DNA from 2 places in the Delftia sp. SD018 genome. Region 2 is predicted to be linked to the other one. Evidence: riboswitches for the same ligand, from Rfam matches in the RefSeq annotation. Region 2 holds a riboswitch; the other holds the start of a gene.

Region 1 (15,759 bases), on a different contig from region 2:
CGCGCTGGATGGCCGGGGCCGGCATCCGCTGGGGACTCAATGCGCCGCAGCGCGGCGCCCTGGGCCTGCAGGCTTGCGGCGAGCACAACAGCGCCTGGTTCGGCCTGCAGCGCATGCTGCTGGGCTATGCCGGCGGCGTGGCGCAGGACGGCCAGGCCTTTGGCGGCATCGAGCCCTATGACGAAGTGGGCGGCCTGTCGGCCGAGCTGGCCGGCGTGCTGGCCGCGCTGCTGGAGCGCATGCTGGCCTGGTGGCGCGAGGCCGGGCGGCCCGCCACGCCCGAGGTCTGGGCTCAGCGCTTTCGCGCACTGCTGCAGGACTTCTTCAAGGCGCAGGACGATGAGGACGAGGCCATGCTGGCCGCGCTGGACGCCGCCCTCACGGACTGGCAGCGCGCCTGCGAGCAGGCCGGCTATGCGGACGCCGTGGAACTGGGCGTGGCCCAGGAGGCCTGGATGCAGGCGCTGGAGCAGCCCTCGCTGTCGCAGCGCTTTCGCGCCGGTGGCGTGACCTTTTGCACGCTGATGCCCATGCGGGCCATTCCCTTCGAGGTGGTCTGCCTGCTGGGCATGAACGATGGCGACTATCCGCGCCGCGCTATGCGCAGCGACTTCGACCTGATGGCGCTGCCCGGCCAGCAGCGCCCCGGCGACCGCGCGCGCCGCGACGATGACCGCCAGCTCATGCTCGAAGCCCTGCTGTCCGCACGCCGCGCGCTCTACATCAGCTGGACCGGCCACCATGTGCGCGATAACAGCGAGCAGCCGCCCTCGGTCCTGGTCTCCCAGCTGCGCGACTACCTGGAGACGGGCTGGCGCGGCGAAGGCGGCCAGCCGCTGCTGGCGCAGCGCACGCAGCAGCACCCGCTGCAGCCCTTCAGCCGCCGCTATTTCGAAGAAGGCTCGCCCTGGACCACCTATGCGCGCGAATGGCGGGCCGCGCATGCTCAGTCGGACGGCACGGACGCGTTGCCTCCGCTGCCCGCGCAGCCGCGCCCGCCCTTTGTCCCCGACGCCTCGGCACCGCTGACGCTGGCCCGGCTCACCGATTTCCTGCGCCACCCGGCGCGCGCCTACCTGCGCCAGCGCCTGCAGGTGCGCTTCCAGCAGGAGGACAACCCCGTGGTGGACGAGGAGCTGTTCCAGCTCGACGGCCTGACCGAATACCTGCTGGTGCAGCAGTTGCAGCAGCAGGTGGCGGCCGGCCTGGACGAGCCCGGGCAGGCGCCCCAGGCCATGGAAGACAGCGTGCGAGCGGCCGTGGCGCGCCTCACGCGCTCGGGGCGGCTGCCGCTGGCGGGGCTGGGCGAGCGCGGCGCGCGGGCGCTGCAGTCCTCGGTCACGCCTTCGCTGCGGGCCTGGCGCCAGCAACTGGATCGGTATGCCCATCCCGCGCCGCGCAGGCGGCTGCTGATCGAGGACGATGGCCTGGTGTTCGACGACTGGATCGACGGGCTGCGCCAGTCCTGCGAAACCGAAGAGTCCCCCGATGCGGACGACGCACAGTGCTGGCTGCTGCTGGACCCGCGCAACCTGCTCAATGCCAAGGGCAGGCCCCATGCCGACAAGCTCATGCCGGTCTACCTGCGCAGCCTGGCGCTGGCCGCCAGCGGCTCGCAGGCCGAGTTGCGCGTGGTGGCGCGCGACGGCCTGGTGCAGGTCCTGCCCATGGACCCCTCCGACGCGCTGGCACGGCTGCGTGAATTGATGGCCCTGTGGCGCGAAGGCCAGAACGGCCCGCTGCCCCTGCCGCTGCGCAGCGGCCTGGCCATGGCCGAAGGCTTTCCCGCAGCGGCCCAGCAGGCCTATGAGGGCGGCCATCTGGTCGGCGGCGAAGGCGAGGACCCGTCCTGGGCCCGCTGCTACCCGGACTTCGAACGGCTGAGCGCCGATGGCCGTTTCGAGGCCCTGGCCCATGCCGCCCACGCGCCGCTGCTCGACTGGGTGGCCGCGCAGGTGCAGGTCCTGCCGTACCAGGGGGAGGCGCAATGAGCGCGAGCGAAATGATCGGCGCCGCGACCGGCGATGTGGACGGCGACGTGACCGGCCATGTGCTCGACGCACAGCGCTTCCCGCTGTGGGGCAGCCGCCTGATCGAGGCCAGCGCCGGCACCGGCAAGACCTGGACCATTGCCGCGCTCTACCTGCGCCTGGTGCTGGGGCATGGCGAGGGCAGCCTGGACGGCATCAGCAGCACGGCCTTCGAGCGCCCGCTGATGCCACCCGACATCCTCGTCATGACCTTCACGCGCGCGGCCACGCGCGAGCTGTCCGACCGCATACGCAAGCGCCTGATCGAGGCCGTGCAGTGCTTTCGCGGCGAGGCCGAGCCCGCGCCCCACGACGCCTTCCTGCACGCGCTGCGCGAGGCCTACCCCGAAGGCGCGGCCCGTGAACGCGCGGCCTGGCGCCTGGCCATGGCGGCTGAATGCATGGACGACGCGGCCATCCACACCATCGACGCCTGGTGCCAGCGCATGCTGCGCGAGCATGCCTTCGACAGCGGCAACCTCTTCGACGAAACGCTGGAGCCCGACGAAAGCCAGCGCCAGACCGAGGCCGCGCAGGACTACTGGCGCCAGCAGTGCTACCCGCTGTCCGACGAGTTGCTGGACGAGGCCCTGAAGATCTGGCCCCACGTCGGCGCTCTGGTCGATGACATGCGCGCCCTGCTGCGCGAGCCCCCCGTGCCCGGCGCGGGCGAGGGCAGCCTGGCCGACTGCCTGCAGCGCGCCATGGAGCAGCGCCGCAGCCGCCTGCTGGCCCTGGCGGCCGGCTGGGACGACAAGGCACAGCGCCTGCAACTGTGGCTGGATGGACAGCTCGACGGCCATGGCGCGCTGTGGGACAAGCGCAAGCTGCAGCCCGCGCGCTACACCGGCTGGCTTGCCGCGCTGGCCGACTGGTCGCGCGCGCCGCTGGACGGCCCGCTGGCGCTGACCGAGGCCGCGCGCCACCGCCTCAGCCCCGAGGGCCTGGCCGAGGCCTTCAAGGGATCGGCCGGCGATGTGCTCATGCCGCTGGAGCTGGACGAGCTGCAGGCGCTGCTGCTGCAACTGGAGCAATTGCCGCCCGTCAGCGTGGCCGTGCGCCTGCATGCGGCCGCGCGCGTGGCGCAGCGGCTGGCCCACCTCAAGCGCCAGGCTGGCAGCTTCGGCTTTGCCGACATGCTGCAGCGCCTGGACACGGCCCTGGCCGGCGACAACGGCGCCGTGCTGCGCGAGCGCATCCTGGCCCAGTACCCGGTGGCGTTGATCGATGAATTCCAGGACACCTCGCCGCTGCAGTACCGCCTGTTCGACCAGATCTACCGCACGGCGGCCAACGACCCGCACAGCGCCCTGCTGCTGATCGGCGACCCCAAGCAGTCCATCTACGGCTTTCGCGGCGCCGACATCCACAGCTACCTGCAGGCGCGCCGTGCCACCGAGGGCCGCCACTACGTGCTGGGCACCAACTACCGCTCTACCCAGGCGCTGGTGGGCGCCGTCAACCATTGGTTCGCGCAGGCCGAGCAGCGGCCGGGTGAGGGCGCCTTCATGTTCCGGCGCGGCAGCCACAACCCGCTGCCGTTCGAGCCCGTGGCCGCCCAGGGCCGGCGCGAGCTGCTGCACACGCGCGACGGCGCCATGCCCGCCCTCACCGTGGCCTGGAGTGCGGGCCGCGACGAGGACACCGGCATTCCCCTGCCTTTGTCGGCCGACGAGGTACGGCGGCGCTTTGCGGCCCATTGCGCCGAGCAGATCGTGCAGTGGCTGGCCGACCCGCAGGCCGGCTTTGTGCAGCCCGATGGCCGCCTTGTGCGCCTGCGGCCCGCCGACATCGCCGTGCTGGTGCGCACGGGCCGGGAGGCGGCCGCCGTGCGCCGAGAACTGCAGGCGCGCGCCGTGGCCTCGGTCTACCTGTCGGACCAGGATTCGGTGTTCGCCAGCGACGAGGCCCATGACCTGCTGTACTGGCTGCGCGCCGTCGCCGCGCCGCTGGATGCCCAGGCCGTGCGCGCGGGCCTGGCCACGCGGCTCATCGGCCTGTCGCTGGACGAGCTGGCCTGGCTGGCCGCCGAAGAGGAAGCCTTTGACGTGCGCAGCGAGCAGCTGCGCGAACTGCACAGCATCTGGCTGCGCCTGGGCGTGCTGGCCATGCTGCGCCAGACCCTGTACCGGCTGGACCTGCCCGTGCGCTGGCTGCAGGACCCGGCCATGGGCGGCGAGCGGCGCCTGACCAACTACCTGCACCTGGCCGAGCTGCTGCAGACCGCCAGCGCCCAGCTGGAGGGCGAGCAGGCCCTGATCCGCTGGCTGGCCACCCAGATCGAGACGCCGGGCAGCGGCAGCGAAGAGCAGGTGGTGCGCCTGGAAAGCGATGCCGACCTGGTCAAGCTCGTCACCGTGCACAAGAGCAAGGGCCTGGAGTACCCGCTGGTCTGCCTGCCGTTTGCGGGCAGCTTCCGCCCCATGGAACGGGCCAGGACGCCCTTCCTGACCCTGTCCGCGCAGGACGAGTCGCAAGACGACGCGGCTCCGGCCCGCCGATTGCTGCTGGACTTCAGCGACGAGGAGCTTGCCCAGGCCGACCGCGAGCGGCTGCGCGAGGACCTGCGCCTGTTCTATGTGGCGCTTACCCGCCCGCGCCATGCGCTGTGGCTGGGCCTGGCCCCGCTCAAGCGCGGCAACGGCAAGGCCTGCGTGAACGAGCAGGGCGCAGCCGGCTACCTGCTGGGCGGCACCGAGCCGCGCTCGGCCCAGGGCTGGCGCGACGGCCTGCAGCAGCTGTGCGGCGAAGACCCGCACATGGCCTGGCGCGACCTGGATGCCGGGCCACTGCAGCGCACGCGCTGGCAGCCACCGGCTGGCGCCACCCCGCTGCACGATGCCCCGGCCTACGACGCGCGCTTCGACACCCGCTGGGGCATCGGCAGCTTCTCGGCCCTGGTGCGTGCCATGGCCGCGCCCAGCCTGCCCGTGCTGCCCGTAGCCGTGCAGCGCCCGGCCGAGGATGAGCAGGCGCTGGAGCCGCCGCCATCGCCGGAACTGGCGGACATTGCCGGCCTGGCGGGCCTGCAGCCCCTGCAGGATGGACCGGCCGCTGGGCCTGCGGTCTGGCACCGCTTTCTGCGCGGCCCCGTGGTCGGCAACTTCGTGCACGATCAGCTTGAATGGCTGGGCGGCGAAGACTTTGCCCTGCCCGTGGACGGCCAGGGTGCGCTCGCTGATCGCCTGGTGCGCCGCTGCGAGCGCGCGGGCCGGGGCGAGCAGGCGCGCGACCTGCTGGCCTGGCTCACGGCCGTGGTCCACCAGCCGCTGGCGCCGCTCGATGTCACGCTGGCCACGCTGGGCCCGCAACTGTCCGAGATGGAGTTCTGGCTGCCCGCGCGCCAGCTGCCGGCCGAGCGCATCGACCAGCTTTGCCGGCGCTTCATCCTGCCGGGGCAGGACCGGCCCGCGCTGCCCCAGCGCTCGCTGCACGGCATGCTCATGGGCTTTGCCGACCTGGTGTTCTGCCACGAGGGCCGCTACTGGGTGCTTGACTACAAGAGCAACCACCTGGGCCCGGACGGCGCCGCCTACGGCCAGGAGGCCCTGGCCCGCGCCATGCTCCACCATCGCTACGACGTGCAGGCCGCGCTCTACCTGCTGGCCCTGCACCGGCTGCTGCGCAGCCGGCTGGGCACGGCCTACGAGCCGCAGCGCCAGCTGGGCGGCGCGCTGTACTACTTTCTGCGCGGCATCGATGGCCCGGCCGGTGGCATGCATGCCATGGCGCCCGAGCTGCCCCTGCTCGATGCGCTCGATGAACTGCTCGGCCCCGGCCGCGCCGATATGCAGGAGCCGCCATGAGCCCGCGCCCCCGTTCGCGGACCGTCGATACGGCCACGCTGGACCTGTTCGATGAACGGCCGAGCGACGACTCGCCGGACGACGACTCGCTGGGCGCTGTGCCGCCAGACACCAATGAGGTGCTGGCCCTGCTGCGCCGCTGGGCCGATGCCGGCCTGCTGCGGCGCCTGGATGCGGCGCTGGCCTCCTTCGTCGCCGGGCAGGATGCGCAGGCCGGGCCCGCCTTGCTGGTGGCCGCCGCGCTGCTGGCGCAGATGGAGGGGCGCGGCCACAGCTGCCTGCCCCTGGCGCCGCTGGCCGGCAACCCCAACGACGTGCTGGCTTGGCCCGCCGAGGCGCTGCCCGCGCAGCAGGCCCTGTGGCAGATGCTGCCCGCTCGCCTGTCCGGCTGGGTGGCGGCGCTGGGTGCCAGCCCCGTGGTGCGCGTGATCGGCGACGCGGGCCAGGATGGCGGCGAGGACCTTGGCCAGCCCCTGGTGCTGGCCGGTGCCGACGGCCCCGCGCCGCTGCTGTACCTGCGCCGCTACTGGGACTACGAGCGCGCCGTGGCCACCCATGTCATCCAGCGCACGGCGGCGCAGGCCGTGGCCGGCCAGCCGCTGGACGAAGCCCTGGCCCGGCGCTGGCTGGACCGCCTGTTCCCGCCTGCGGCGGACGCTGGCACTGTGGACTGGCAGAAGCTGGCCTGCGCGCTGGCGCTGCGCGGCCGGCTGTCGGTGATCACGGGCGGCCCCGGCACCGGCAAGACCTATACCGCCGCGCGGCTGCTGGCCCTGCTGTTTGCCACGGCGCCCGACGCCGGCCAGCTGCGCGTGGCCCTGGCCGCGCCCACGGGCAAGGCGGCTGCGCGCCTGAAGCAATCGATTGACGGGGCCTTGCTGCAATTGCAGGGCAGCATGGGCGGCGAGATCGACCTGGCGGGCCTGGTGCAGCGCATGGGCGCGGCGCGCACCCTGCACTCCATGCTGGGTGCGCGGCCCGATACGCGGCACTGGGGATTCCATGCGGGGCGGCAACTGGACGTGGACGTGCTCATCGTCGATGAGGCCTCCATGGTCCACCTGGAGATGATGGCGGCGCTGCTGGAGGCACTGCCGGCCGGCGCCCGCCTGGTGCTGCTGGGCGACAAGGACCAGCTGGCATCGGTGGAGGCGGGCGCCGTGCTGGGCGACCTGTGCCGCGATGCCCAGGCCGGACGCTACCTGCCGGACACGCTGGACTATGCGCTGCGCGTGGCCGGCCAGGCGGTGCCGCCGCAGTTCGCGGCGCCGGCAGGCGACCGGCCGCCGGCTCTTGCGCAGCACACCGTCATGCTGCGCGAAAGCCGGCGCTTCGGTGGTCCCATCGGCCAGTTGGCGCGCGCCGTGAATGCCGGCCACGCCGCGCAGGCCCAGGCCTTGCTCGATGCCGGCACGCAAGGCGGTACGCACTCCGAACTCTGGGAGCGCCAGGGCGGCGGCGTGCAGGCCGTGACCGAACTGGCCGTGCGCGGGCGTGGCGGCCTGGCCAGCTATGCGCTGTATGCCAGGGCGCTGCAAAACAGGCCGGCTGCGGACGGCGACTACGAGGCCGCGCACCGGGCCTGGGTGGTCGATGTGCTGCAGGCCTTCGAGCGCTTCCGGCTGCTGTGCGCCGTGCGCGAGGGGGACTGGGGCGTGTCCGGCCTCAACCGGGCGGTGGAGCAGGCCCTGGAAGCGCAGGGCGCGATCCGCCGCAGCGGCGAATGGTATGCGGGCCGGCCCGTCATGGTCACGCGCAACGATGCGCAGCTGGGCGTGTTCAACGGTGACATCGGCATTGCGCTGCTGGGTGGATCGCAGGGTGGGTCACAGGGGGCCCCGCAGGGTGGGCCCGGGCAGCCGCTGCGCGTGTACTTCCTGCAGGGTGACGAGCTGCGCTCGGTCGGTGTCAGCCGCCTGGCCCATGTGGAGACTGCCTTCGCCATGACGGTGCACAAAAGCCAGGGCTCGGAGTTCGAGCACACGGCCCTGGTGCTGCCCTCGCGCGGCGGCAGCGTGCTGGGGCGCGAGCTGGTCTACACCGGCATCACGCGCGCCCGCCAGGCCTTCTCGCTGTTCTCCGAGGTGCCGGGCCTACTGGCCTCGGCCGTTGGCAGCCCCACGCAGCGCGCCAGCGGGCTGCTGCGCTGGCTGCAGGACTGAGGCGGGCAGGGCGGCGGCTCAGGCCGGAGTCTTGTCGCTGGCGTAGCGGGACATCATCAGCGCCGTATTGGTCTTGCGGTCGGCATTGACCTGCTGCACCGTGGGCCGCTCGGCCATGCGCGCCAGGTACTCGCGCACGGGCAGGTCGGCCAGCACGTCGCGCCCGCCAACGATCTTGCTGGCCGCGCTGACCAGGGGCAGGTGGACGATGGCGCAGCAGTCGGCCAGCGTGAAGCTGTCGCCCGCCACAAAGGGTGAGAAACGCGCGAGTTTGGCGAAGGCCGCCACGTTCTTGTCGAGCTGGGCCAGCGTGCGCTCCCGGGTGGAGTCGCTGACCTGGCCGCCGAAGAAGGCCTGCGGGTAGAGGATGCGCGCCACCAGCTCCAGGTGCAGGTCCAGGTACACGCACAGCTCGCGCACCTTGGCGGCCTCGAAGGCGTCGGCCGGCAGCAGGGCCGGCGAGGGCGACAGCGTCTCCACGTACTCGACCATGGCGGCCGACTCGCACAGGCCACGGCCGTCGTCGATGCGCAGGTACGGCACCTTGCCCAGCGGCGACAGTGCCATATCGGTCTCGCCCAGCCAGTCCAGTTCCTCGTTGAAGGGCAGCTGCTTTTCCAGCAGGGCCAGCTTGACCTTGTTGTAGTAGTTGCTGGCCGCGAATCCGCACAGGGTGAGCATGGGTGTCTCCTTGGGTTGTTTGTGGTGAAGGCGAGGGTGCGCGCCTGTGATGGTAGGGGCGGGCAGGGCATGGCGCGGTCCCGGAGATGACGACTGGGGCAGACCCCTAGAATGGCGCCATGCCGCTTCGCCTGCCCTCCACCTTGGCTGCCTGCGCCCGCTGGGTGCTGGGGCTGTGGCTGTGCGTGGCGCTGGCATCGGCGTTTGCGCCGCTGGCGCGTGCCTCGGGCTGGGAGCGCCTGTGCTCGGCCGCTGGCGAATCGGTCTGGGTGCCATCGCCGGCCGGTCAGGACAATGCCCTTGCCGGAAGCCACGGCATCGACTGCCCGCTGTGCCTGCCCCCGCTGGCGCCGCCGCCCGCCCGGTGCAGTGCGGCCCCGGCACCGCTGATGGCAGAAGCGCAGCCACGGGCGCACCCGGCCTCCGTCCACAGCGTGGCCATGCCGGCCTTGCCGCAGGCCCGCGCCCCGCCCCGGTGACTCCCCATTTCAATCCCTGCCTCTTTCGCTTGGCTTTTGTTTTTGCAATGCACACAGACCGTGCTGCAACGTATTGAATTTTCTGGAGAAACCGTGATGACACTGCGTCAATGGACCACCCCTTTCCTGATCGCCGCCTCCTTGTCCATGGGCCTGGCCCATGCCCATGCCGATGCGGCCCACGTCAAGGCCGACGCCGCCTGGGCGCGTGCCAGCGTGCCGGGCCAGCAGGCCACGGGCGCCTTCATGCGCCTGACGGCCGAGGAGCCGCTGCGCCTGGTGGGCGTGGAGTCGCCCGCCGCCGGCGTGGCCGAGGTGCATGAAATGAAGATGGAAGGCGATGTGATGCGCATGCGCGCCATCGACGGCCTGGACCTGCCCAAGGGCGTGGCCGTGGACCTGAAGCCCGGCGGCTACCACGTCATGCTGCAGCAGCTCAAGAGCCCGCTGCTCAAGGACAGCCAGGTGCCCATCACCCTGGTGTTCAAGGATGCCAAGGGCGAAACCTCGCGCCTGAGCCTGCAGGTCCCCGTGCGCGCTATGGCGCCCGGCGCGGCGGCTGCCCCGGCAGCGGGCCACGGCGGCGGCCACGCCGGCCATTCGCACTGAGCCAGCGCCATTGCACCGGGTTTGTGCGCAGCCGCATGCGCATGACTTGCCGTGGACTTGGCGTGTGCCTGGGTTAAGCTGGGGGCATGGCCGGCATCCTTCGCCGGCATGCTCTTCCAACCCAGTCCTAGCGAGTGCTGCCATGAGTGACGCGTCCTCCTTCGGTTTCGGCAAGTTCATCCCCGGTTTCGACTTCCTGCAGGGCCTGGCCCAGAGCGCGGGATCGGCCACGGCCCGGCCCCTGGGGCGCCTGCCCGAATGGGTGGCGCCCACGGTGAGCATCGAGGAGGTGGACAAGCGCATCACCGAACTCAAGGCCGTGCAGTTCTGGCTGGACCAAAATGGCAAGGCGCTGGCCGCCACCATCCAGGCTCTGGAAGTGCAGCGCATGACGCTGTCCACCCTGCAGGGCATGAACGTCAGCATGGGTGAACTGGCGCAGGCCTTCCAGTTCCCCGCCGCTGCAGCCGCCACCGCTGCTGCAGCCACTGCGGGCAAGGGCGCCGCCAGCGCGGGGCAGTCCGACCACTCGGACTGGCCCATGTCCTCCGCCGGCAAGGCCGGCAAGCAGGAAAAGCCGCAGGCCGCGCCCGCGCAGCCCCCTGCCGAGCCGCCTGCAGCTGCTGCGGCCGCTGCATCCACGGATGCCGGCAGCAAGGCCTCAGGCCCTGAGGCTTCTGCGCCCAAGGACGAGACTGCCCAGGCCGCCGCCATGGGCCAGGCCATGCAATGGTGGGGCGCACTGACCCAGCAATTCCAGCAGATCGCCGCCAAGGCCATGGCCGAGCCCATGGCCCCCGAGGCCGTGGCTGCCGCACAGCGCGCCACCGGCATGGCCGGCGACATCGCCAAGGCCGCCATGGACCGCATGACGGCCCAGGCTGGCGCCTTCGCCGCGCAGGCAGGCAAGGCGGCTGCACCGGCGGCCAAGGCCCCGGCCGGAGCTGCCAAGGCGGCTGCGAAAGCCCCACCGAAAGCTCCGGCCAAAGCGCCAGCCAAGGCGGCGGCCAGGAAGACGGCGGCAAAGACCACCGCAAAGACAACAGCCAAGGCACCGGCCGCAGGCAAGGCGCCGGCCAAGAGCCGGCCACCGCGCTGAGCGGGACGGCGGCACCCATGGATGGTCTAGAGCCCTCCGCAAGCCGGGCGCTGGCAGGGCTAGAAAGAAGGTTGGAATGTCGTTGTTTCCTGTAGGCCATGCCAGCCATTCCGACTGGCGCGCCGCGGCCGATGCGGTGCTGCTGCAACTGCGCTCGCAGATGGCCGATCCGGGCCACGCGCAGCGGCCCCGACTGGGCCTGGTGTACCTGTCCCACGCGCATGCCGCCCATGCAAGGCCGCTGCTGCAGCATCTGGCCAGGGCCTTGCCCCATGTGGCGGACTGGGCTGGCTGCTCGGCCGGTGGCGTGCTGGCCATGTCCCATGAATACCTGTCCGGCTCCGCGCTCGCGGTGATGCTGCTCGATGTGCCGGCCGCGCACTACCGCCTGTATTCGGGCCTGGCGCCCTTGCATGCGCCGGGCGGCGAGGCCGGGTTCACGGCCCATTCGGCCCTGGTCCATGCCGGAGGCGGCCAGCCCGAGCTGGCCGAGTTGCTGTACGAGCTGTCCGAGCGCACCGAGTCCGGCCTGCTGTTCGGCGGCGTGGGCGATGACGGGGACGATGGCGTGGAGGGCGTGCAGATCGCCTGCCGCACCGAGGACCTGCATGCGCAGCATGCGGATGCGCGCGGCATTTTCAGCGGAGGCTTCTCGGGCGTGGCCTTCGGTGCGGGCGTGCCCTGCATCACGGGCATGGCCCAGGGCTGCGTGCCGCTGGGCGAGGGCCTGGAGATCACCGAGGCGCGCGGCGCCCTGGTCACCGGGCTCAATGGCGATCCGGCCTTGCAGCGCCTGCTGCAACTGCTGGGCGTGGAGCTGGAAGGCAGCGACTGGCAGCCCGCGCTGACCACGGTGCGCAGCACGCTGGCGGCCATTGCGCCGCCGGGCCGGGGCATGGCCCACGGCGTGCTCACCGAAGAGGCCCAGGTGCTGACCCTGGTCGGGCTGGACCCGCTGCGCCAGGGCGTGGCCCTGTCATCGGCCGTGGAGGCCGGGCATTCGGTGATCTTCTGCCGCCGCCAGGCCCAGGTCGCGCGCCAGGAACTGCTGCAACTGGGCGCTGCGCTGCGCGATGCGGCGGAGCCTGAGGAGGCGGCGCCCGAAGGCGAGGCACAGCCCCGCATCCGTGGCGCCATCTACATCAGTTGCCGGGGCCGCGGCGGCGGCCTGTTCGGCGGCCCCGATGCCGAGCTGCGCACCCTGCGCCACGCACTGGGCGATGTGCCATTGATCGGCTTCGTCGCCGAAGCCGAGATCATGGACGCCCGCCTGCACCGCTTCGCCGGGGTGTTGACGGTGTTCACTGCTTAGGCGTCGTACACGCCGTACACGCCGTACACACGGTACACACCGTCCGCACCTCAGACCGCGCGCGGGCGCACCGTGCCTGCGCTGCGATCCGGGTCCATGACTGCAGCTCCCAGAAAATCGAAATCCACGGCCGGCTGCCTGCCGCTGACCAGGTCGGCCAGCGCCATGCCGGAGCCGCAGGCATGGGTCCAGCCCAGCGTGCCGTGGCCGGTGTTCAGGAACAGGTTGGCGATGGGTGAGCGTCCGATCAGCGGCACATTGCTGGGTGTGGCGGGGCGCAGGCCGCTCCAGAACTGGGCGCGCCCGGTATCGCCGGCGCCAGGGAACAGCTGCTGCACGCGCCGCACGATGGCCTCGCAGCGCACGGGGTCCAGGTTGCGGTCGTAGCCGTTGAACTCGGCCGTGCCGGCAATGCGCAGGCGGTCGCCCTGCGCGCCGGTGTAGCGCGAGAACACCAGCTTGAACTCATCGTCCGTGAGGCTGACCTGGTAGGCCTTGGCGGGGTCCAGCACCGGCAGGGTCACGGAGTAGCCCTTGGCCGGGTAGATGGGCAGGCGCAACCCCAGCGGCTGGGCCAGCAGCGGGCTGAACGAGCCCATGGCCAGCACATAGGCGTCGCCCTGGATGCGTTCGTAGCGGCCATCGGCATTGGTCACCTCCACATGGTCGATATGGCGGCTGGCGCCTGCGCCCGTGGTGCGCAGCGCCATGACGTGGTGGCCGTGGCGGAACTGCACGCCCGTGGTGGTGGCAATGCGTGCCAGCTCGCGCGTGAACAGGTTGGCGTCGCCCGATTCATCCTCGGCCGTATAGGTGGCGCCCGCTATCTGCCCGCGCACATGGGCCAGGGCCGGCTCCAGGCGCACGGCTTCGTCGGCGTCGATCAGGCGGCGGTCGCAGCCCAGGGCCTGCATCTGCTCGGTGGGCTTGAGCGCGCCCTCGAACTCGCGGGCGTTCGTGTAGAAGTGCAGGATGCCCTGCATGCGCTGCTCGTACTGGATGCCGGTGTCCGACCGCAGCTGCTGCAGGGCCTCGCGGCTGTAGGTGCCCAGGCGAACGATCTGCTGGATGTTGTGGCGCGTGCGCGCGGGCGTGCAGTTGCGCAGGAAGGACAGGCCCCAGAGCCACTGGCGCATGTCGGCGCGCAGGCGGAACAGCAGGGGGGCATCCTGACGGCCCAGCCAGCCCAGCAACTTCAGCGGTGCGCCGGGGTTGGCCCAGGGCTCGGCATGGCTGACCGAGATCTGCCCGCCGTTGGCAAAGCTGGTTTCGGCGCCGGGCGCAGCCTGGCGGTCGATGACGGTCACTTCATGACCGAGAGATTGCAGATAGTAGGCCGAGGCGGTGCCGATCAGGCCGGCTCCGAGAACGATAACGCGCATGACAATGCCCTTTCAAAGGCATGTGCCGGTCACGCGGAAGCTGGTAGCTATGGATTCAATAGCAAGCAGCCGGCGTCCGTCGTGACGCAGCTGCCGCTCCCCCTGTCCTTGGTACCTGAGAGATTCACCGCCGTCCATGGGAACGGGGCTTGCTCCTTCGGTGCGCCGCATATTGCGTGCGGCGGCTCTCCAGACGGCATGTTGTGTTTGCAGTACGGAACCTGAGCGTGTATGGGAGTTTGCGCCTTCGGTGAGGCTCGGCACCGTGGTGCCCGCCTGCTCTCCTGCAGGGGCGATTCTATGTGGCTTGCGCAGCCGGTTCCAGTCGTACTGGGGATACCACCAGTTACTACCTGTATGTGGTGTGGCTGATTCAGGGTATTCCCTAGATCGCTCAAGCGCCTCCCTCGTAGCGCTGGCACGAGCCTTCGATTTCATGTAAAAAAACTATTGAAATAGAAAAAAACATGATTTAGCCTATCGATGTGTGCAGTGGTTTGTCAGTGCATGTTCTGGTCGATTGGACCTGCATGGGTTAACCATGAGTTGTGTATATGTCTGATAGGCGACTTACCGTTGCACAGGTGCAGGTCCATGGAAACTGGCCCGGCACTGAAAAAATACAAGCACGGTGAATATGGTTTGTGGAGGGAGGAATGATTTGCGTCGCAAACCCGACTGAAGGTGTGTCCGGCTCAATGGGCAGCGGAGCAGCTCGCAAACGTTGATGGAAATCCACCTTTTTGATTGACGCGCAGGATCTGCGCGAAACATTTTGCTTCCAACCTCACCGGCTGCAAGGTGAGTTGTGAGCTCGTGATTCAAATAGAACTATTCGAGGTACGGCGATGCAAATGCGCTGGGTACAACTGATGGCTATTGCCATTGGGAAAATCATTTTCCTGTCATATCTCCTTGAGAAAACGGGGAATATCATGCATGCTCTCAATCGCCTGCCTGGTTCGGCATTTTTTCGCAAGTGGCGTGCAGCGAAGTGCCTTTTCTCTTTGCTGCTGCTTTCATGCGCGGGTATCTCATCCACGGCACTGGCGGCGACCGTCGTTTTCACGGTCACTGACAACAGCGACGCTCCCAATGCCAATGCAACGACACCAACCACCTGTGTCAGCACGCTGGGAGGCACCTTTGCTGGCGCATGTACGCTGCGAGCTGCCATTCAGGCAGCCAACTACACGCTGCAAACGCTGGATCCGAGTGCCGATGTTTCCATCGTCTTTGCGCCGACACTGTCTACGTCGGTACGAACCATACAGAGTGGGACATCCAAGGATGCGGCCGGAAACCTCCATCCGTATGTCGACAATCAGACGGTTTACGTGCGCTGTGCCAATACATTCGTCAGCGGAGCCCAGTCCGGCGCCGTGACGGGAGCCACCAATGCCTGTGGTCAAACCCAGATGATCAGCGGCGGCGATACGGGCACCACCACTGGTGCCGGTGGTGCCTGGTACTGGCTCAAAGGCACCGTGCCAGCCGGCACGGGCTCATTGACCATCGATTTCGGGGGAGTCATACAAGTCCAGAACTGGGCGGACTCCGCCTGGGAAACCTTTTATCTTGGTGGGAAGAATATCACTCTCACCAATTCGCCCAACATGACCTGTGGCGAAGCGGTATTCGTCGTTGGCTCCTCAGCAAACAATGTCATCATTGATCGCGTCGGTCTGGTGAATGTGGCGCCAACCCCTGCGGGAGAGGGGACGCCGTTCAACTGCGAGCTGTACGCGGAGATTCATCAAGGCGCACAAAACGTATTCTTTGCCAATAGCACAATCAACTCCGCGATATGGAATGGAAATTACGGCAATAACAAGGGCTCGGCCATTTCCGTTGCCGCAAGCAACGGTGCAGGCACGGTTTCCAACATCGTTGTCGATAATTTCACGGTAACGAATCTGCCCAACCCTATCGGGGGAATGCAGCTCGAGCAGTTTTTCCAGGTCATGTCGAACATGACCGTCAACGGATTGACGATCAAAAATTCGAATATCGCACTGAGCCCGACTGGTGGAAATGCGCCCAGGGCCGTGGTGTCGGTTGATGGAACGATCAGCCTGGCCAATGGAATTGGTCTGGCCGTGACGGGTAATACCTTCTCGCTGCCTATCGCCGCCTATACCGGGTCATCGCCAACGCATGTGTCGGCACCAACGGTGAATACGGCAGCCTCAGGCACGA
Region 2 (15,759 bases):
CCTGTCATGCGGCAAGACCTTTCTTCTTCTGTCAATCGATGCCTGCATGCTCTCGCATCCAGTGCATTGATGGAAATCGTTTGTGCGCACGGTCTATATTCATGGCATGGATGAACTGCGCCGGATCGACCTCAACCTGCTGCTGGCCCTGCACGCCCTGCTGGCCGAAAAACATGTGACGCGTGCGGCCCTGCGCCTACACAAGAGCCAGCCGGCCATGAGCCATTCGCTGGCGCAGCTGCGCGAGCATCTGGGCGACCCGTTGCTGGTGCGGCGCGGTGGCCGCATGGCGCTGACGGCACGCGCGCAAGGCCTGGTGCAACCGCTGGCGGATGCGCTGGGCAGCCTCAACGGCTTGCTGGCACAGACGGAGTTCGACCCGGCCCACGCACGCGGACGGCTGCGGCTGGCGCTGTCGGACTACGCATCGCGCATCGTGCTGCCGCCGCTGATGCGGCATCTGCGCCAGCACGCACCCGGGCTGGACCTGGCCATCAGCCAGTCCACGCGCGAGGTGATGCTGGCCCAGCTGGCCGATGGCGAACTGGACCTGGCCCTGGGGCCCTTCCCCGAAGCACCCGACCTGCCCGAGGGCATCGAGGTGCAGGATCTGTTCCAGGAACAATTCGTGAGCGTGGCCGACCAGGCCGTGCTGCCGGCACGCGGCGGGCTGTCACTGCGGGACTGGCTGCAGCGCCCGCACGTCATGCTGGCCATGCGGCCCGACGCCAGCGAGGAAATCGAACGGGCGCTGGCCGCCCAAGGCCTGAGCCGCCGCGTGGTGCTGGCCCTGCCCCACTGGAGCGCGGCGCTGGAGGTGCTGGCAGGCACCGACCTCGTGCTGACCGTGGGCAGCCGCGCCATTGGCGACCTGCGCCGCCACAAAACGCTGCGCCGTTTCGCTCCGCCGCTGGAGCTGCCCCGGTTTGCCTACCAGCAGGCCTGGCATGTGCGCAAGCAGGGGGATGCCATGCATCGGTGGCTGCGGCAGGCGGTAGCCAGGAGCTGTCGTACCGTACAGTAGTCGCTGATATCTGAGCCGACTTCTACCGGCACCGAACCGGCCATGAAAAATGCCAGCCTGCATGTGGACAGGCTGGCATTGGGGCGAAAGCTTGAAGGCAGCCCCGTGGCCTCGAACAGCCGCGGCCGCCTTAACGCAGCTTTTCGTTCTTGCGAATTTCACTGCTCAACTGCTGAGCTACTTGCGTGGCTGCACGCTTGGCTGCCAAGCCGAAGTCATCCAGAAACTCACTGAACTCCGCTTCGCCCCGCGCAGAAGCCTTCACTCTTCCAATTTCGTTGCCGTTGGCATCAGTGACCACACACGCGATCTCTGTAACGAAGTAGGTCGGGGGCCACGTAAGCGCCGATGGCGATCCCGAATCGGTTTTGATCTCGGGGATGAAAATCAAGGCCGCACGGGCCGCCTCTACGGCCTGCGTATCGCTTGGCGCTGCAATCAGCGTCACATCCTGGTAAACAGAGCGCAATGCGTCCCGAATTGTTTTTTCGAGGTCGCGATAAGGGAAGTATCTAACACTGTCCCCCCCTCCCGAAGGTGAAACAAAGGCGGTATTTCGCTGAGTCTCGCTGATGGCGTAGGCAACCTTCTTCTGGATCAACTCCGACTCGATACGCTCAGGTCGTGTATCGCCACCGATGTTGATGGGATGGGCACATCCCACCAACGTTGCCAAAGTGACGGATGCCAGAACCGCTCGAATGATTGCGGAAAAAAAGCGCATGTTTTTATCCTCGGCGACTCACTGTGAAGCCGTCAGGGAGCCAACGCGGCAAGGAATTGAGGATCGGCGTACACCTTGCGCAGCAATTCCCGAACAAGCTGAGGATAGGCAGCCTGTCCTGCAGGAATGGCTACAGTGCCCATGAAGCTGGACTCGAAGCTGGTCTCTGCCTTGTAGGTCTTCTTGAGCCGCTGCTCGCCGCTGCGCAAGACCCGAAGCTCAATCTCCATCACACCCGAGCCCGTGCTGAAACCGCGAATATCGATATCGTTGGCAAGAATCTTCGCGTCAATCTGGGTGTGCGACTGGGGATCGTAGGCGGAGATCTCCTTCAAGTCCTGAACCAGCGCCTCTTCCAGATACTTGGAAAAGGTGCCGCTCGCCGAATTAAGAGGCGTTCCACGCAAGGAGAGGTTGTTGACCGGAGCAGCAGGATCTGTCGGCTCCACCTTCAGAACATTGGCGGATCCCGGCTTGGCCGCCTTCAATTGCTCCAGCGCTGCGTAGTCTGCCCCGTAAGGCGGAGCTTTCAGTTGGGCACATCCCGTAGCCAGAACCGTCACCGCGCAGATTGCCAAGGCGCGAACGTAAGACGCGATCATTTCTCTCTCTCCCCGAAGATTATTTGAAGGAAGCAAATGTAATGCAAAGTAACCGCTTCAATTCAAAATTTCCTAAGGAAAGGCTGCTTTCGAATGAGTCCGATGAAGGGGTAGGGCCGGACCGCGCATCGTCATGCAGTCAGCATGCTGGATCGAAGCCTTCTCAGTCCACCACCCTCAGCAACTGCTTCTGTATCTTCCCGCTGGCCGTCTTGGGCAGGGCCTCGCGGAAGTGGTAGCGGCGCGGGCGCTTGTAGGCGGCCAGGCGGTCGCCATGGACCAGGAAGGCGTCCAGCGCCTCGGCCGTGGGCGTGGCGCCAGGCTTGGCGACCACGTGGGCGGCGACGATCTGGCCCCAGCGCTCGTCGGCCTCGCCGATGACGGCGACCTCGAGCACATCGGCGTGTTCGACCAGCGCGTCTTCCACTTCGCGGGGATAGACGTTCTCGGCGCCCGAATTGATCATGTAGTCGATGCGGTCGCGGATCCAGAGATAGCCGTCGTCGTCGATGTGGCCCAGGTCGCCCGTGTGGTACCAGCCGTGCGCCAGCGCGCGGGTGTTGGCGTCAGGGCGGTTGAGGTAGCCGGCCATCATGCAGGGGCCGCGCACGAGGATTTCGCCCACCTCGCCGGGCAGGCAGGCCTCGGCCGGGTCGGTGGGGGCGTTGTCTTCGCGCAGGCGGGCCACGATGAGGTCATGGCCCATGGAGGGCAGCCCGGCCGAGCCCGCGTGCGAGAGTTGCTCGCGCGGCAGGAGGATGGACATGCAGGGCCCCATCTCGGTGGTGCCGTAGACCTGGACCAGGTCGCTGCCGACCTTGCGTGTCCATTCGCGGATCAGGTGCGGCGCCATGGAGGCGCCGCCGTACTCCACCAGCCGCAACGCGGGCGCCTGCTCGGGCGAGGCGATGGGGTCGGCCAGCAGCATGGTGACCATGGTGGGCGCCGCGAAGAAGAAGCTCACGCGCTCTTCGCGGATCAGGCGCCAGGCCTCGGTCACGTCAAAGCGGCGCAGCAGCACCTGGGTGGCACCGGCCTGCAGGCGCGGCAAAAAGCTGGTGTGCAGCTCGGCCGTGTGGTTGAGCGGCGCCATGGCCAGGCCCACGTCGTCGCGCGTGAACTGCATGGTCTGGTGCATGAGGGCGTTGTGCGCCAGCTTGCTGCGGTGCGTGTGCAGCACGCCCTTGGGCCGGCCCGTGGTGCCGCTGGTGTACATGAGGATGCAGGGGTCGCTCTCGCGCACATGGGCCTGGGGCGGCGCGCTGCTGCGGCCCCAGGCCAGGGCGGACAGGCGCTGCGTGGCCCAGACCGGCAGCGGGTCGGCCGGGGCATCGTCGGCAAAGATCCAGTGCTCGATGCCTGCGCCAGTGCCGCCGCCTTCGGCCTTGAGCAGGGCCTGGGCGCGTGCGGCCACCTCGCCGCCCTCGTGCTCGAACACCAGGGCGCGCGCAGCGCCGTCCTTGAGGATGAAGGCCAGCTCCTGCGCCGCCAGCCGGTAGTTGATGGGATTGAAGATGGCGCCCAGGCGCGCGGCCGCCAGCATGGTGAAGACAAAGGCTGGCGTGTTGTAGAGAAAGGCCGCGACCACGTCGCCATGGCCTATGCCCAGCTCGGCCAGGCCGTGGGCGTGGCGGTTGACTTCGGCATCGAGCTGGGCGTAGGTCCAGGCGCGGCGCTCGCCGCCCTCCCAAGCGACCAGGGCTTCCTTGTTCGGCAGGTAACGTGCCGGCCAGGCCAATGTGTCTCCCAGCGTCTGCTGCATGTGCGCTTCTTCCTTCTCGCTCACGAGATTTCATATATCGATGCATCTCAATGTAGGAGATTTTTTAGACAGTTATGCAATTTGCAAATGCATTCATGCAGGCAAGCGCATGGAGCTGGGGCCGGCCCGCGGAAATCCCGAAGCCGCGCGGACGCTGGCCGCAGCTAGAATGCGCCGGTCAGGAGAGAGTGCCCGCCCGGCCGCAATGGTCACAGGCAGCGGCACCGCCGAAGGCGCAGGGTTCGTCCCGAACGCTCAGGCAAAAGGACTGGCACCGCCTGCCGCCACGGCCGCAGGCGTTCCTAGCTGGAGAGAGATGCAGGGCACGGCGGTGTGTCCCATCCACCGAAGGAGCAAGCCCCACGCCTGGAAGGTGCGGGTGAATCTCTCAGGTAAAGCGGACAGCAGGGCAGGACATCCCGGGATTCCGGGATGGCGTTGTGCCTTGCCCCTTGCCGAAAAGAGAGTCCATCCTTGACCGCTGCCTCCACCACCGATCTGCTCAAGACCCCGCTGTTCGACCTGCACCAGGAACTGGGCGCGCGCATGGTGCCGTTTGCCGGCTACTCCATGCCCGTGCAATACCCGCAGGGGCTGATGGCCGAGCACCTGCACACGCGTGAGGCGGCAGGCCTGTTCGATGTCTCGCACATGGGCCAGATCAGCCTGCGCGGCCCGGATGCCGGCGCGGCGCTGGAATCGCTGCTGCCCATGGACGTGCTGGGCCTGGGCGAACACCGCCAGCGCTACGGCCTGCTGCTCAACGACGCGGGCGGCATTCTGGACGACCTGATGTTTGTGCGCCGCGAGGACGACCTGTTCCTGATCGTCAACGGCGCCTGCAAGCATGAAGACCTGGCGCACATAGAGGCCCGCATCGGCCAGCGCTGTGAAATCGAGCCCCAGTTCGACCGGGGCCTGCTGGCGCTGCAGGGCCCGCAGGCAGCAGCCGCCATGGAGCGCCTGCTGCCCGACACGGCCGGACTGGTGTTCATGACGGGCGGCCACTTCGACTGGGAAGGCGCCGAGCTGTACATCACGCGCAGCGGCTATACCGGCGAGGATGGCTTCGAGATCTCCTTGCCCGCCAGCCACGCCGAGGCCTTTGCCCGTGCCCTGCTGGCCCAGCCCGAAGTCAGGCCCGTGGGCCTGGGCGCGCGCAATTCGCTGCGCCTGGAAGCCGGCCTGTGCCTGTACGGCAACGATCTGGACACGACCACCACCCCGGCCGAGGCCGCCCTGAACTGGGCCGTGCAGAAGGTCCGCCGCATTGGTGGCGAGCGCGAAGGCGGCTTTCCCGGCGCGGCCACCGTGCTGGCCCAGCTGCAGTCGCCCGAGCTGCTAACGCGCAAGCGCGTGGGCCTGGTGGCCCTGGAGCGCGTGCCCGTGCGCGAAGGCACGGAGCTGCTGGATGCCAGCGGCCGCAAGGTCGGCCAGGTCACCAGCGGCCTGCTGTCGCCCACGCTGAACCAGCCCGTGGCACTGGGCTATGTGGAGCCGGGCAGCGCCGCCATCGGCACCACGCTGCAGGCCATGGTGCGCGGCAAGGCCGTGCCCATGCAGGTGCAGGCCACGCCCTTCGTGGCGCCCCGCTATCACCGCGGTTGAGGACAGCCTGCGCGCTTGGCGTGGACCGAGTTCGGCGAATTCGTTTTTCCCGCCATCGCATGCCGCTACAGTGCGCACTGACCTTTCTCAAACCGCCTTTCACAGGTTTCTTTTCAGTTTCTATCGGAGCAAGCCATGAGCATCCAGTATTCCAAGGACCACGAATGGATCAACGCCGCCAACCCTGACGCGGCCATCGTCGGCATCACCCTCCACGCGCAGGATGCGCTGGGCGACGTGGTGTTCGTCGATCTGCCCGCCGTGGGCACCAGCTTCAACCAGGGCGATGTGGCCGGCGTGGTCGAGTCCGTCAAGGCCGCCGCCGATGTCTACATGCCCGTCAGCGGCGAGATCGTCGAAGTCAACGAAGCCCTGCGCGACGACCCCTCCCTGGCCAACAGCGACCCGCTGGGCGAAGGCTGGTTCTTCAAGGTCAAGCTCAGCGACGCAGGCCAGCTGGCCGCGCTGCTCGACGAAGCCGCCTACACGGCCTTCGCACAGAGCAACTGACGCCACTTTCCGGCCAGGACGGGCGCCAGGGCCCGCCCTGGCGCTTTTCAGCTTTTGAGACAGGTCCCTCCATGCTGATGTCCTCCACCCAGCCCCTTGCCGTCCTCGAGAACGCCACCGAATTCGTGGCCCGCCATATCGGCATCGCGCCCGAAGACGAGGCCCACATGCTCAGCGCCATTGGCGCGGCATCGCGCGATGCGCTGATCGACGCCATCGTCCCGCCCTCCATCCGGCGCCACCAGCCCATGGCGCTGCCGCCAGCGGCCACCGAGGCACAGGCGCTGGCCGAGCTCAAGGCGCTGGCAGGCCGCAACCAGCTGCTCAAAAGCTTCATCGGCCAGGGCTACTACGGCACGCACACGCCCGGCGTCATCCTGCGCAACATTCTGGAGAACCCCGCCTGGTACACGGCCTACACGCCCTACCAGGCCGAGATCTCGCAAGGCCGCATGGAGGCCCTGGTCAACTTCCAGACCATGGTCTGCGACCTGACGGCCATGCCGATTGCCAACGCCTCCATGCTGGACGAGGCCACGGCGGCCGCCGAGGCCATGACGCTGGCCAAGCGCTCCGTCAAAAGCAAGAGCAACCGTTTCGTGGTGGCGGGCGATGCCCACCCGCAGACCATCGAGGTCATCCAGACGCGCGCCGCGCCGCTGGGCATCGAAGTGCTGCTGGCCAACTCGCTGGAGGAATGGAACCAGCTGATGGAGGGCGACTACTTCGCCGTGCTGGCCCAGTACCCCGCCACCAGCGGCCGCATCGACGATCTGCGCGCCGACGTGGACAAGGCCCACGGCAAGCAGGCCGCCTTCATCGTGGCCACCGACCTGCTGGCGCTGACCCTGATCACGCCGCCCGGCGAATGGGGTGCCGACATCGTGGTGGGCACCACCCAGCGCTTTGGCATGCCCATGGGCGCGGGCGGCCCGCACGCCGCCTTCATGGCCTGCCGCGACGAGTTCAAGCGCTCCCTGCCCGGCCGCCTGGTCGGCGTGAGCGTGGACGTGCATGGCAAGCCCGCCTACCGCCTGGCACTGCAGACGCGCGAGCAGCACATCCGCCGCGAGAAGGCCACCTCCAACATCTGCACGGCCCAGGTGCTGCCCGCCGTGGTGGCCAGCATGTACGCCGTCTACCACGGCCCCGAGGGCCTGGAGCGCATCGCCCGCCGCGTGGCCTCGTACACGGCCATCCTGGCGCGCGGCCTGGCCGAGCTGGGCGCGCCGCTGCGCGAGGTGCCCAGCTTCGACACGCTGAGCCTGCACACGGGTGCGGCCACCCAGGCCATCGTGGAGCGTGCCGTGTCCCTGGGCGCCAACCTGCGTGTGTATTTCAAGGAATACCTGTGCATCTCGCTGGACGAGACCACCACGCGCGCCGACGTCGAGCTGCTGTGGAAGATCTTCGCCCGGGACGGCCAGACCCTGCCCAGCTTCGCCGCCTTCGAAAAGGGCGTGGAGCCGCTGATCCCTGACAGCCTGCGCCGCAGCAGCGACTTCCTCACGCACCCGGTGTTCAACACCCACCGCTCCGAGACCGCCATGCTGCGCTACATCCGCCAGCTGTCGGACAAGGACCTGGCGCTGGACCGCAGCATGATCCCGCTGGGCTCCTGCACCATGAAGCTCAACGCCACCAGCGAGATGATTCCCATCACCTGGCCCGAGTTCGCCCAGGTGCACCCCTTTGCCCCGGCCGACCAGCAGCAGGGCTATGCGGAACTGGACAAGCAGCTGCGCGACTGGCTGTGCCAGGCCACGGGCTACGCCGGCATCAGCCTGCAGCCCAATGCCGGCAGCCAGGGCGAGTACGCTGGCCTGCTGGCCATCAAGGGCTGGCATGCGAGCCGGGGCCAGTCGCACCGCAACGTCTGCCTGATTCCCAGCAGCGCCCACGGCACCAACCCCGCCAGCGCGCAGATGGTGGGCATGCAGGTGGTGGTCACCGCCTGCGATGCCAACGGCAACGTCGACATGGCGGATCTGGCGGCCAAGTGCGAGCAGCACAGTGCCAACCTGGCCTGCATCATGATCACCTACCCCAGCACGCACGGCGTGTTCGAGACCCAGGTCAAGGAGCTGTGCAAGCTGGTGCATGACCACGGCGGCCGCGTCTACGTGGACGGCGCCAACATGAACGCCCTGGTGGGCCTGGCCGCGCCGGGCAGCTTCGGCGGCGATGTCAGCCACCTGAACCTGCACAAGACCTTCTGCATTCCGCACGGCGGCGGCGGCCCGGGCGTGGGCCCGGTCTGCGTGGTCGAGGACCTCGTTCCGTTCCTGCCCGGCCATGCCACGGCGGGCCTTGCGGGCGGCACGGGTGCCATCAGTGCCGCACCGCTGGGCAATGCGGCCGTGCTGCCCATCAGCTGGATGTACATCCGCATGATGGGTGCCCAGGGCCTGACCCTGGCCACCGAGACCGCCATCCTCAGCGCCAACTACATCAGCGCCCGGCTGCGCGACCACTACCCCACGCTGTACGCGGGCGAGCACGGCCATGTGGCGCACGAGTGCATCCTGGACCTGCGCCAGTTCAAGGAAAGCACGGGCGTCATGGCCGAGGACGTGGCCAAGCGGCTGATCGACTACGGCTTCCATGCGCCCACGCTGTCCTTCCCCGTGCCCAACACGCTGATGGTGGAGCCCACCGAAAGCGAAAGCCTGTACGAGCTGGACCGCTTCGTTGACGCGATGATCGCCATCCGCGAGGAAATCCGCGCCATCGAGCAGGGCCGCCTGCCCCAGGACGACAACCCGCTCAAGAACGCGCCGCACACGGCCGAGACGCTGCTGGCCTCGGAATGGGCCCACCCCTACAGCCGCGAGGCCGCCGCCTACCCGGTGGCTGCCCTGCGCCAGTCCAAGTACTGGTGCCCGGTGGGCCGCGTGGACAACGTCTACGGCGACCGCAACCTGTACTGCAGCTGCATCCCCGTGGACGCTTACCTGAGCTGAAGCACCTGCCACCGAAAGGGGCGCTTGTGGCGCCCCGCCTGGCGCGCGTACACTGCGGCCCTGCCCGCGCCGGGCTCCGGTAATCTGCCGGACGCCGGGCGCGGGCCACCAGGATTTGTGCGGCATGTGCCGCTTTCCCCAGCGCCAGCCCGCGATGAGCAGCCCAGACCATTCCGATCCGCCTCGCGACGACGAGCACCTGCCCCTGCATGCGCTGCTGGCGCCCGGCGCCGACCTGCCCCCCGTCGAACGCTTTCCCCTCTTCCAGCCCGAAGACGACCCGCTGCAGGCCCTGGTGGCCGAGCTGCGCAACTACCAGCGCGAACTGGAAATCCAGAACCGCGTGCTGGACTACAGCCAGGCCGTGGCCGAAAGCGCCTCCGAGCGCTTCGAGGCCCTGTTCGCCAGCATTCCGCTGCCCCTGCTGGTGGTGGACGAGCACGACATGGTGGTGCAGGCCAACGCCATGGCGCATAGCGCCTTCCAGCCCTCAGAGCATGACCGGCTGCTGGTGAACTTCGCGCCCTTCGTGCACCCGGACGACGCCGAGCGCGTGCGCGAGACCTTCTCCGCCGCACGCGAGCTGGGCCGCACCGAGGCCCACGAGGTCTGCTTCGAAATCACCGAGCAGCACCAGCTGCGCGCCGACCTGCACGTGGCCTGCATCGCCATCCCCCAGCAAAGCGGCCCGCCCATTGCCCAGTACCTGTGCGCCGTGGTGGACCAGGGCCCGCTGCTGGCCGAGCGCCTGGCGCTGCAGCAGCGCAACCACCAGCTGTTCCTGAGCGAGCGGCGGCTGGAATCGGTCATCAACTCGGCGCTGGACGCCATCATCTGCCTGGACTCGGACCAGCGCATCACCGTCTTCAATCCCACGGCCGCCGCCCTGTTCCTGTGCCCGCCGCACGACGCGCTGGGCAGTCCGCTGGAGCGTTTCCTGCCCGATGCGGCACAGGCCCTGTCCTTTGCACCGCTGACCACGCAGGCCGTGCTGGGCGAGATGACGGCGCGCACGGCCAGCGGCCGCGAGATTCCGGTCGAGGTCAGTGTCTCCTTCGAGCACCACAGCGGCGGCGAGACCACCACCGTGTTCGCGCGCGACCTCACCAGCCGCAAGAAGGCCGAGGCCCAGCGCAACGAACTGGAAGACCAGCTGCGCGAATCGCACAAGATGCAGGCCCTGGGCACCATGGCCGGCGGCATTGCGCACGACTTCAACAACATCGTGGGCGCCATCCTGGGCAACGTGGAGCTGGCCAAGGCCGACTGCGGCGGCAATGCCGCAGCCATCGAAAGCCTGCAGGAGATCGAAAAGGCCGGCCGCCGCGCGCGCGACTTGGTGCGCCAGATCCTGACCTTCAGCCGCAACGAGCCGCCCCAGCGCAAGCCCGTGCAGGCGCGCGAAGTCATGGGCGACACGGCGCGGCTGCTGCGCGTGACCCTGCCGCCCGCCGTGGAGCTGCAGGTGCATGTGCCGCCGCAGCTGCCCCCCATGCTGGCCGACGCCATGCAGGTGGAGCAGGCCCTGTTCAACCTGTGCACCAACGCCATGCACGCCCTGGGTGAGCGGCGCGGCCTGATCCAGATGGACGCCGACCTGGTGCGCCCCGACCAGCGCCTGTGCGAGCGCCTGGGCCTGCCGCCCGTCAGCTACGTGGCGCTGTCGGTGCAGGACAACGGCCCCGGCATGGATGCGCGCACGCTGCAGCGCATCTTCGAGCCCTTCTTCACCACCAAGCCCGTGGGCCAGGGAACGGGCCTGGGCCTGCCCGTGGTGCACGGCGTCATGCGCAACCACGGCGGCGCCGTGGACGTGTACAGCATTCCAGGACAAGGCAGCCGCTTCACGCTGTACTTTCCCCCGGCCGACGCCCTGGCGCCCGCCGAGCACGCACCAGCCCAGGCGCCCGCAGCCGAAGCGCCGCCCAGCCTGCCGGAGCCGCTGGCAGCCGCAGAAACCCCGACCGGCCCGCAGTTCGCCCTGCTGCCCGACCCGCAGGCCGCACAGCAGCATGTGATGTACGTGGACGACGACCAGGCCCTGGTCTTCCTCGTGCAGCGTCTGCTGCGCCGTCGCGGCTACCAGGTCAGCGGCTTCACCGATCCGCACGAGGCCACCGAGGCGCTGCGCGCCGCCCCCCAGGACTACGACCTGCTGGTCACCGACTACAACATGCCGGGCTACAGCGGCATCGATCTGGTGTACGAGGCACTGTCCATCCAGCCCCTGCTGCCCATCGCCCTGGCCTCGGGCTACATCACCGCCGAGATCGAGCAGGCCGCCATGGCCGCAGGCGCCCGGGCGCTGGTGCACAAGCCCAATGACGTGGAGGAGCTGTGCGCCACCGTGCACAGGCTCCTCAATGAACGGTGAACGGCTTGAACACTGAAACGCCGCAGGAGTGCATCGGTGCTGGTACTGCTGCCGATGCCGATGCAGATACCGATGCAGGTGTCTCCTGCCTGTACGAGGACGCCGAGCTGCTGGTGCTGGACAAGCCCTCCGGCCTGCTGTGCGTGCCCGGACGCGGCCCTGACAAGCAGGACTGCCTGAGCGGCCGCGCCTTGCAGCGCTGGCCCGATGCGCTGGTCGTGCACCGGCTGGACCAGGCCACCTCGGGCCTGGTGGTCATGGCGCGCAGCCTGGCCAGCCAGCGCCTCCTGAGCGAAGCCTTTGCGCAGCGCCGCGTGCACAAGCGCTATGTGGCCGTGGTCGCCGGCCGCCCTGCCGCGCAGCAGGCCGACGCCTGGCAAAGCATCGACCTGCCGATAGCCGCCGACTGGGAGCGGCGCCCCTTGCGCATCATCGACGCCCTGCAGGGCAAGCCCAGCCAGACCCTGTGGCGCGCCATGCCCGCAGCCACCGAAGGCCAGGGCACACCCACCACGCGGGTGCAGCTGCAGCCCGTGACAGGCCGCACCCACCAGTTGCGCGTGCACATGGCGGCGCTGGGCCATCCCATCCTGGGCGATGCGCTCTATGCCGATGCCGCCGTGCAGGCCCTGTCGCCGCGCCTGCTGCTGCATGCGCACCAGCTGGAGCTGGCCCATCCCCTGTCGGGCCAAACGCTGCGTTTCGAATCCGCCGTGCCGTTTTGATCCACCGCAGAAACACGCAAACCGGCGCCCTCTGGCGCGTTGCTGCAATGCAACATTCCGTGTACGTGTTTCCCCTTCTTGCAGTCGGTCATATTGGTTTCATGCAGCACCGTCTGGGTGCACCGTCGGCATCAGGCGTTTTCGTCGCCCAAAACCGGCGTTGACAAGCGGCCTGCGATGGCATCCAGCCCTTAGCGAAAAGCCTGCATGCGCGCCAGCCCCGGGATACCCTGTTGCCATTGGTAACCAGGAGATTAATCTGTGCTTCTTTGCGCGGATCGCCCCTACAGGAGCCACCGCGTTTTTCAGAACGCTTTACCCAAAGTTGAAGGAAGTACTCATGAGCATTCCGTTCCGCATGCACACCGTCGTCGCCGCCCTGGGTTTGGCTGGTGCCGCCTTGTTCTCTACAGCGCATGCGCAAATCAAGATCGCCATGGTGGTTCCCACCACCGGCCCGCTGACGCAGTACGGCGACATGGTCAAGGAAGGCGTGAACACCGCCGTGGAAATGGCCAATGCGGCTGGCGGCGTCAATGGCAAGAAGATCGAACTGGTGTCCGTCGATGACGCCTGCGAACCCAAGCAAGGCCCCGTGGCCGCCAACCGTGTGGTCAACGCCAAGATCGGCTACGTGATCGGCCCCGTCTGCTCGGGCGCATCGATTGCCGCCGCCCCGATCTACAACAACGAAGGCGTGGTCGTCGTGACCCCCTCGGCCACTTCCCCGGCCCTGACCGACGGCAAGAACTACCACTTCATCTTCCGCACCATCGGCCGCGATGACCAGCAGGGCCCTGCCGCCGCCAAGTTCATCCTGGACAAGGCCAAGCCCAAGAAGGTTGCCGTGCTGCACGACAAGCAGTCGTATGGCCAGGGCATTGCCTCCTCCGTGCGTGACGACCTGAAGAAGGCAGGCGTGGAAGTGGCCCTGTTCGAAGGCATCAACGCCGGCGACAGCGACTACTCCGCCGTCATCACCAAGCTCAAGAGCGCCGGTGTGGACTTCGTCTACTACGGTGGCTACCACCCTGAAATGGGCCTGCTGCTGCGCCAGGCTTCCGAGCAGGGCCTGAAGGTCCGCATGATGGGCCCCGAAGGCGTGGGCAACCCCGAAGTCAACGCCATCGCCGGCAACGCCGTCGAAGGCATGCTGGTGACCCTGCCCGCAGACTTCTCGGCCAACCCCAAGAACGCCGCCGTGGTCAAGGCCTTCAAGGACAAGAAGCGCAATCCCTCGGGCGCCTTCCAGCTGACCGCCTTTGCCGCCACGCAAGTGCTGCTGGACAGCATCAAGGCCGTGGGCGACAGCCCCGCCAAGGTGGCTGACCACCTGCACAAGTCCAACTTCGAGACCGTTCTGGGCTCGGTGGGCTGGAACAAGCAGGGCGACCTGAAGTCCTTCGACTTCCAGGTGTTCGAATGGCACAAGGACGGCAGCAAGTCGGTCGCTGCCAAGTAATCCCCCTCGTTGACTGGCCGGGGCACGCTTGCGCGTGTCCCGGTTGTCTGCATCCTGGCCTTTTAGGCCTTTTCCTGTTTTGGGGCGGCATTACACCATGTCAGAACTCTTACCTCAGCTGATACAGCAGCTGTTCAACGGACTGTCCCTGGGCGCCATCTATGCCCTGATCGCCATCGGCTACACAATGGTCTACGGCATCATCGGGATGATCAACTTCGCCCACGGCGACATCTACATGATCGGCGCCTACATCGGCCTGGTCACGCTGTCGGCCATCGGCACGACAAGCGGCCTGCCCGTGTGGGCCATCATCGGCCTGATGCTGGTGGTGTCGGTCTTCGTCACCGGCGTCTACGGCCTGGTGGTGGAACAGGTGGCCTACAAGCCGCTGCGCCGCAGCCCCCGCCTGGTGGCCCTGATCTCGGCCATCGGCATGTCCATCTTCCTGCAGAACTGGGTGGCCCTGGGCCAGGGCGCGCGCGACATGGCCGTGCCCTCGCTGCTGCCGGGCGCGCTGCGTTTCGGCGCCGAAGGTGGCTTCGAGATCTATGTGCCCTACTCGCGCATCCTGATCATCGTGGTCGCCATCGTGCTCATGGTGCTGCTGACGCTGTACATCCGCCATTCCCGCATGGGCCGCGCCTCGCGCGCCTGCGCCCAGGACATGCACATGGCCAGCCTGCTGGGCATCGACACCAACCGCGTGATCTCGTTCACCTTCGTGCTCGGCGCCATGCTGGCGGCCGTGGGCGGCGTGCTGATCGCGCTGGCCGTGGGCAAGCTCAACCCGTTCATCGGCTTTCTGGCTGGCATCAAGGCCTTCACGGCGGCGGTGCTGGGCGGCATCGGCTCCATCCCCGGCGCCATGCTGGGCGGCGTGCTGCTGGGCGTGGCCGAGACCTTTGCTGCGGCCTACATCTCGTCCGAGTACAAGGACATCGTGGCCTTCGGCCTGCTGGTGCTGATCCTGCTGTTCCGCCCCACGGGCCTGCTGGGCAAGCCTGAAGTGGAGAAGGTCTGATGAAAGCCAAACCCACCTTGAACCTGCGCGACGCCCTGATCGCCACGGTGATGACGGCCGTGGTCGTCACGCCCATCTTCGGCCTGCACCTGGAGCGCGCCGGCACCCGCACCATCATCAACCCCGACTGGACTGTGGTGGCCTGGGCCTGCGCCCTGGTCTTCCTGGTGCAGCTGCTGCGCCCGCTGATCGCGGCGAAGATGCCCAAGGTCTCGCTGCCCTCGCTGCCGCACGCACGCCCCAGCCACCGCAACGGCCTGATCCTGGCCGCCCTGCTGATCGCCGTGTCCTGGCCCTTCTTCGCGGGCCGCAACGCGGTGGACATCGCCACGCTGGCCATGATCTACGTGATGCTGGGCCTGGGCCTGAACATCGTCGTGGGCTTTGCCGGCCTGCTGGACCTGGGCTTCGTGGGCTTCTACGCCGTGGGCGCCTACACCTATGCGCTGCTGTTCCACTGGGCCGGCTGGTCCTTCTGGGAAGCGCTGCCGCTGGCCGGCGCCGCTGCCGCGATGTTCGGCTTCGTGCTCGGCTTTCCGGTGCTGCGGCTGCGCGGTGACTACCTGGCCATCGTGACGCTGGGCTTCGGCGAAATCATCCGCCTGATGCTGGTCAACCTGACCAGCATCACGGGCGGGCCGGACGGCATCTCCAGCATCCCCAAGCCCACGGTGCTGGGCCTGGAGATGACGCGCAATCCCTCCACCGAGGGCGGCACGACCTTCCACCAGTTCCTGGGGCTGGAGTTCAGCTCGCTGCACATGGTGATCTTCCTGTACCTGATGGCGCTGCTGCTGGCCGTGATCACGCTGTGCATCTCCAACCGCCTGGTGCGCATGCCCATAGGTCGCGCCTGGGAGGCGCTGCGCGAGGACGAGATCGCCTGCCGCTCCCTGGGCCTGAACCCCATGAAGATCAAGCTGTCTGCCTTCACGCTGGGCGCCATGTTCGCCGGCCTGGGCGGCGCCTTCTTCGCGGCGC

What was found. A riboswitch is a leader RNA that binds a small molecule or an ion and turns the genes downstream of it on or off. The one in region 2 is predicted to bind glycine.
Region 1: another riboswitch for glycine. It lies ahead of INR38_RS25895 (D-amino acid dehydrogenase); the one in region 2 lies ahead of gcvT (glycine cleavage system aminomethyltransferase GcvT).

What each region holds. Positions count from the first base shown of each region.
Region 1 covers NZ_JADDRN010000038.1:4,452-20,210, reverse strand. The annotation lists gene recC (exodeoxyribonuclease V subunit gamma) at 1-1,991, shown strand, start outside; gene recB (exodeoxyribonuclease V subunit beta) at 1,988-5,836, shown strand; gene recD (exodeoxyribonuclease V subunit alpha) at 5,833-7,998, shown strand; gene INR38_RS25920 (glutathione S-transferase) at 8,017-8,679, opposite strand; gene INR38_RS25915 (hypothetical protein) at 8,799-9,158, shown strand; gene INR38_RS25910 (copper chaperone PCu(A)C) at 9,255-9,767, shown strand; gene INR38_RS25905 (PhaM family polyhydroxyalkanoate granule multifunctional regulatory protein) at 9,910-10,866, shown strand; gene INR38_RS25900 (FIST N-terminal domain-containing protein) at 10,943-12,178, shown strand; gene INR38_RS25895 (D-amino acid dehydrogenase) at 12,229-13,560, opposite strand; glycine riboswitch at 13,653-13,763, opposite strand; partial or broken gene INR38_RS25890 (invasin domain 3-containing protein) at 14,409-15,759, shown strand, end outside.
Region 2 covers NZ_JADDRN010000043.1:3,077-18,835, forward strand. The annotation lists gene INR38_RS26700 (DMT family transporter) at 1-8, opposite strand, end outside; gene INR38_RS26705 (LysR family transcriptional regulator) at 107-1,024, shown strand; gene INR38_RS26710 (hypothetical protein) at 1,155-1,748, opposite strand; gene INR38_RS26715 (hypothetical protein) at 1,781-2,350, opposite strand; gene INR38_RS26720 (fatty acid--CoA ligase) at 2,514-4,112, opposite strand; glycine riboswitch at 4,282-4,393, shown strand; glycine riboswitch at 4,409-4,527, shown strand; gene gcvT (glycine cleavage system aminomethyltransferase GcvT) at 4,545-5,720, shown strand; gene gcvH (glycine cleavage system protein GcvH) at 5,856-6,230, shown strand; gene gcvP (aminomethyl-transferring glycine dehydrogenase) at 6,302-9,193, shown strand; gene INR38_RS26740 (PAS domain-containing sensor histidine kinase) at 9,348-11,567, shown strand; gene INR38_RS26745 (RluA family pseudouridine synthase) at 11,600-12,292, shown strand; gene INR38_RS26750 (branched-chain amino acid ABC transporter substrate-binding protein) at 12,633-13,754, shown strand; gene livH (high-affinity branched-chain amino acid ABC transporter permease LivH) at 13,852-14,778, shown strand; gene INR38_RS26760 (high-affinity branched-chain amino acid ABC transporter permease LivM) at 14,778-15,759, shown strand, end outside.